DNA from 2 places in the Peribacillus sp. NPDC006672 genome. Region 2 is predicted to be linked to the other one. Evidence: riboswitches for the same ligand, from Rfam matches in the RefSeq annotation. Region 2 holds a riboswitch; the other holds the start of a gene.
The links. Region 2 has a riboswitch for preQ1 ahead of queF (preQ(1) synthase). Riboswitches for the same ligand answer to the same signal wherever they lie in the genome.
Positions count from the first base shown of each region.

Region 1: linked by a shared signal. The riboswitch ahead of ACQKKK_RS00155 (VUT family protein) and the one ahead of queF (preQ(1) synthase) in region 2 are both predicted to bind preQ1.

Region 1 covers NZ_JBNNOR010000001.1:27,687-30,852, forward strand. Annotated here, with positions in the region: gene ACQKKK_RS00145 (SRPBCC family protein) at 1-239, opposite strand, end outside; gene ACQKKK_RS00150 (SRPBCC domain-containing protein) at 241-573, opposite strand; PreQ1 riboswitch class I at 1,022-1,064, shown strand; gene ACQKKK_RS00155 (VUT family protein) at 1,116-1,658, shown strand; gene ACQKKK_RS00160 (hypothetical protein) at 1,679-1,834, shown strand; gene ACQKKK_RS00165 (hypothetical protein) at 1,984-2,124, opposite strand; gene ACQKKK_RS00170 (TolB family protein) at 2,319-3,166, opposite strand, start outside.
Region 2 covers NZ_JBNNOR010000021.1:53,558-56,723, reverse strand. Annotated here, with positions in the region: gene ACQKKK_RS23225 (BA3454 family stress response protein) at 13-147, opposite strand; gene ACQKKK_RS23220 (DMT family transporter) at 452-1,309, opposite strand; PreQ1 riboswitch class I at 1,439-1,484, shown strand; gene queF (preQ(1) synthase) at 1,591-2,091, shown strand; gene ACQKKK_RS23210 (aspartate kinase) at 2,580-3,166, shown strand, end outside.

The DNA.
Region 1 (3,166 bases), on a different contig from region 2:
TCTTGGTCGTTGCCTCCCCACGAATACACGATTTTCCTATTTTCCTCGACTTCTAATACATGGATAACCACTTCAGCATCGTATTCGTTATATCTCAATGTAAGAGTCCTGCCTTGCTCCCATCTTTCAGAACTCGATGAGAACCAAAAATTCCCGATTTTTTCAGGGTTTACTATGGCTTCAAACACCTCATTAGTTGGCTTGACTATTTTAAATTTCGTAGTTATTTGAGTATCCATACTATATCAGCTCTCTTTCGATATGTTTTAATAGTTTCCCACTAACACCTAATAAACCCGATCTACATATATTGGCGACAAGTTTTGTCCGGTTCTTCATGTTACTTAGAATAGCTGGCCAACCATAATCTATGCCTTCAAAGGTATTATCACCATATACGAAATCTTTCTCCAATAGCTCATGCGAAAGTGTGAACTTCACAGTAGAATCATCCATTGGCTGCAGTTGAAAAGTGACCCGAGTAGGATGGTCGCGGGGTGTTTTGTCTCCTGCCATGTTCCATGTAAACGAGAGCGGGTGCAACGGCCCACACGATATAAATAGGATAGACAAACGTTGGTTTTTTCATTATTCTTTTGCCTCCTCGCGTTTATATTTCTAGCATTCCTTTTCAAGTCCATGCCAAATAAAAACAATAAGGGCTGCCTCCCCTTAATAATGCGAGGTGCTTTGTTACTGCTTGTCTAGATATCAAAATCGTAACATAACTCTATCAATGATTGTCCGCTTTTCATACAGCCCGTCAAGCAGTTTTCTGCGACAGGAATCGGCAAAAGCTTTAAAAATCCTTTGGCATCAGAGGAACATTTGCTAAGTGCTAAGCTTTGGAAAAGTGGATAATCCGTGGATTCGCGCCATTCCCAGTGACTAAAACGAAATCAAGAAGGCGATTTTTGAAAGGGTATTAGCCTGAATTCATTTTAGAATCAGCCATATGGAAACTTCTTGATTTCCGACCGTTTTCAAGCTACGATAAATAAGGAAATGATAATCCGTTCCGGCGGAAGAGGTTCTAGCTACCCTCTCAAAAAAACTAAGGGGAACAGTGCTCTTTCTTAGGGTGCTGTTTTTTCTGTATAAGGAGAATGAATTAAATGTTAAGAATTCTATTGTATTTAGTATCCATTGTCACGGCGAATGTGGTTACAGCAGCTTTTGATCCATTACATTTGGGCATGTTCATCATTCCGATGGGTACATTGCTCATCGGGGGAACCTTCATCTTTCGAGATCTGGTCCAGAATAAATTCGGCCGTGCGAAAACCTATATGTGTATCGTTACCGCACTTATTTTATCTGCATGTGTATCATTTTTATTAGAAGATACGTTATTGATTGTATTTGCTTCCGCATTATCGTTCGTTGTGGCAGAAACAGCGGATACGGAAATTTATACCCGGTTAAAGCTCCCGATGAGTTGGAGGGTGTTCTACAGCGGGATCGTTGGAGGGTTTTTCGATTCGGTGATATTTGTCGTGATTGGCCTAAGTCCACTAGGTGCCAATATATTGCCATGGGAAGCCGTACCCGCTGCGATTATCGGCCAAATCATCGTTAAAACAGTCATTCAGTCAATCGGTGCCGTACTGTTGGGGCGAATCAACGTAAGGCTGGAGAAGCGCGTAGTCTCCGGTTGAATTCTAGGAGGGATACACCGATGGATGAAACCAAAAAGGAAGAAGAGAAATGCTATTGCCTCGAGGCCTTTCGTGAAAAATACGGTCCGCATGTCCAGGGGGAATGTATGAAGCTCTCCTGCGCCAATTATCGGAAACATAAAGGAATAGACAATCATGATAAACGTAAAACGTAAAATTCAGGATATATTCCATATGGAGTCCATCAAACATTAATATATATAGGAAACAATCGGTTAAATAAAAGAGAATAATTTGAGAAAGAAGGACCAAATTTGGTTCTTTTTTTGTGGGACTGGAGTAACCCATGAGTAAACGCGCGGAATTAAGAAAGAGTGAAGCATGAATTCACGAGTAAATCGTGGTAATTCACGAGTAAAACAGCAAAACTCACGAGTAAAGTTGCGGAATTCACGAGTAAATAGACCAAACTCACGAGTAAATGTGCAAATCTCCGAGAAAACAAGCCGAACCCACGAGTAAACAGCGCGAAATCAAGAGTGTAGCATGAATTCACGAGTAAATGTGCAAATCCTACGAGTAAACAAGCCGAACCCACGAGTAAACAGCGCGAAATCAAGAGTGTAGCATGAATTCACGAGAAACCCCATAAAAAAAGCTTCCGGCACCGTTAATAATTGGTGTCGGAAACCTTTTTCGTTAATTAGGTAACAAAATTTCTTCGGGGTTGTCTCCATCAATCTCCACTTTATATAGGTGATACTGTGGATCGCTTTTGCCGAATTTCTTATCTACCATAAAGTAGACATTTTTTGAGTCGCTGCTGATGACTGGGCGATCTGTGTATCCTTGAAGATGGGTCAGCTGCTTTTCGGTCTTGGTTTTGAGGTCATAGCTATATAGTTCATAAATATAGGTACTGCCTGATTGCTCATTGGAGATAGACTGGAAAATCATCGTTTTTTCATCCGGGGTAATTGTGAAATCAAAAATGTCGACATCACGTTTAGAGTCGGTGACAGTTTCGATACCTGTTTGATCAAATTTCACTTTGAAAATCCGTTGATGCGTTTCGAAAATATCATCAGCCGTTTTAGCATCCGCATCATCATCGGTTTGATAATAAGCGGCTTTTCCATCAACGGTGACATTTAGGGAACTAAGACCATATTTCTTAAAAGAGGTCAGTTGGATGGACTCCTTTTTTTCTATATCAAACTCATAAATATCGAGATCGTGAGGGCGGGGACCCGTGATTGGCGAATAGTTTTTAAACGTACCGGCTCCGATATAAAAGAGAGAGCGGCCGCTTTTTGCGAAATCGAGTTCTGTGACCAGGAAGTCTGCTTTGAATAATTCACTGATTTTCTGTGATTTTATATCAAGAAGGTGAATGGAACTGGTTGAATCTTCTTCTTGGTTTTTTTTAGCTACGATAAAGGCAAGCATATCTCCTTCGTAGGAATAAGTCGGGTCGAGGATTTGTTCATCGTTGCTCAATTCAAGGACTTTTTCTTCAACGGATAATGTAGGATTATAGAGCTTTA
Region 2 (3,166 bases):
ATGCCTGCTTTTTTATGCTTTCCATTGTTTTTCCACTTGATGAAGGGCTTGTTGTAAAATTTCTTCTTGATTGGTACCTGGTTTAGTAAGGACGTTAGTTTGATAAGATTTTCCTTGGAAATCAACTGTTACTGTAACTTTTACCATTATGAATCATTCCTTTCCTGGTTCAATATTATATGAGTTGGTTGTGCCTACTTCTTTTATACCCGAGGGGAAAGATTTTTCAAACATTGCGAAGTAGTACAGTGCGGGTTTTAATATTCAAAATTATCTGATATTTAAAGAGGGATGTCAACACTTTTTTTTCGACAGACTCCATTTCCTTACTTATTTTTATGTTTAGAGGATTGTTGTATTGGGGTCAGGCCATACCATATTTTGTGGCTATATAAAGACGACCTGGCTTGTGTGCGCATAACAGCCAGGTTGTTTTTGTGAAATTAACAATTCATATTTTTGTTAAGATAATTCCGATTAATGCTGCAAGTACTCCAGCAATTTGATAGGTTTTTAGTCTTTCTTTGAATAAATAACATCCAGCGAATACGACAACTAAACAATTCAGGCTGACGACAGGGAAAATGATGCTTGCGATCCCGGTGTTCAACGCAAAGAAATAACACCCATAGCCTATCATGCTTAAAAAGCCTACTAAGGAACCGATTTTGACTTCCTTTAGCTTGATTTTTTCATTTTTAAAGGCCAGGGCCGAAAGAAGATAAAGCATTCCGCCTCCATACATTGATACAAGGATATCAAGGGAGTTTAAATGAAGACGTGTTGATGTCGTCATAAGAATGCCGAGCACACCAAAAGATAAGATGGAGAATAATGTGTGCATCATCCAAGGTAAATATTGATGATTGCCCTTAGCGTTAGGTGTATACTGAATGACTAAGGTAGCGAGAAACATGCAGACGATTCCGCTCCACTGCAGCGAAGAAATATGCTCATGAAAAATTAATGCAGCACATAGGATGGGAAATATTGCATTTGCCGCGATCAGTGGTGATGTCAAACTTGCCGGCCCTTTTTCAAAGGCGCTTGCCATCTGGATGTTACCATTAGCGTTCAGTACACCAATAGCTGCACCAAGCAAGATAGATAGCCAGTCAAGCTTCAAACCATCCATAAAAGCTCCATAAAAAATGGACAAAATAAAAGCTGAAAAATAAAAGAAAAATTGGATATGTACCTTTGAGTAACCTTTTCCGCTACTCCATTTAAAAATGCTGTTATTGATTCCGAAACATAAACTGGTGATGAGAGCCGCAAAAATCCACATTGCTTTTATCTCTTCCTTCATGTAGGATAAACTTCTTCTACATTTTAAGCCGTATACATGTAGGAATCAAACCAAATTTAAAAGTATGATTGACAGATTAGATATTTTTTTCTATATTTACTATGACAATTTTAAAATATTTCCCGAAAAACGGGAGAGGTTCATAGCATCACCCTCTTAAAAAAACTATGGCTTTGATTTTTTTTGCGAATCAACCATATCTTTGAGGAGATATGGTTTTTGTTATATAGAGGCCCATTTTATGAATCTCCCCTGACAAACGTGGATGAGGAGGACTTTTTATGTCTGGAAGAAAAGAAGAAGAATTAAAAAAAGATATCACACTGCTTGGGAATCAAGGGACAAAATATACATTCGACTATGCGCCTGAAATTCTGGAGTCATTCGATAACAAACATCCAAACCGTGATTATTTCGTCAAATTCAATTGTCCGGAGTTTACAAGCCTATGTCCAATTACTGGCCAGCCGGACTTTGCAACCATTTACATCAGCTATATCCCCAGTGTAAAGATGGTGGAAAGCAAGTCTTTGAAACTTTATTTATTCAGCTTCCGCAACCATGGTGATTTCCATGAAGACTGCATGAACATCATCATGAATGATTTAATTGAGTTGATGGACCCGAAATATATTGAAGTCTGGGGCAAGTTTACACCTAGGGGCGGAATTTCTATTGATCCATACACAAATTATGGTAAACCAGGGACGAAGTTTGAGGAAATGGCGAATTTCCGCTTGATGAATCATGACTTATACCCGGAAACCGTGGATAATCGCTAAAGATTGGAAAAAGACAAATGCACTTAATCTTGAGCAAAATTCAAAGGGAATTTCAAAAGGGGTTCGGAACGTTTTCATTCCGAACCCCTTTTGTCTACAAACTGAGACTATAGGCAAAAGCGGTTCTATCTAAATGTTAAAACAAAGTTGATTGGAGCGGGTGTGCGAGACTCCTGCGGGAAATACGCGTCCAAGGGAGAGCCCGCAGGCTGAAAGCTGAGGAGGCTCCCGGACCGCCCGCGGAAAGCGAGTGCCCCTACGTTCCAATCAACGTTCAAATTGTACCAGCCATAAAAAAGTAGACAAAGGCATATGCCTTTGTTTTTTTTATTTTTGCTATTCTCATTCAGTAAACTCACTGTTTTGTGCTTTTTAAAAATACAAATGTCCTCTCGGAATGGAATTATTGCTTGATTGTTTCGTAAAAAAACGTAATAATAGGAAGAGATAATTTTGACAGAATATTTTCAAAAATAGGGGATGTCGTAATGAAAGTTGCAAAGTTTGGCGGAAGTTCACTTGCGTCAGGTGAACAGGTGAAAAAGGTATTCGAAATTGTGGTTGCTGAACCAGAGAGGAAGATTGTGGTCGTTTCGGCTCCAGGGAAACGCAATTCAAATGATATAAAGGTGACGGATTTATTGATTGAGGCTGCGGAACAGCAGCTGCGCGGGGATAATGGGGAGCATTTGATAGAAGATGTAGTATCCCGCTATGCGAGCATTGCTGAGGAGTTAAATATATCCGAGGAGGTCATCACTGGAATTCATGGAAATTTAAAAACACTGTTGCATGCAGACCAATCTAACCCGAAGCGCTATTTGGATGCTTTAATGGCCAGTGGCGAGGATAATAATGCGAAGCTAATCGCAGGTTATTTTCAAAGCCGTGGTGTAGAGGCTCATTATATAAATCCAAAGAAGGCTGGCTTGATCGTAACAGATGAAGATGGATTCACCCAGGTGATGCCTGAGTCGTATGATCGGTTATATGCTCTGCGTGATGAGCCTGGAATAGTAGTATTCCCGGGGTTCTTCGGATACACGTTAGATGGTGAGGTTTTAACATTCTCAAG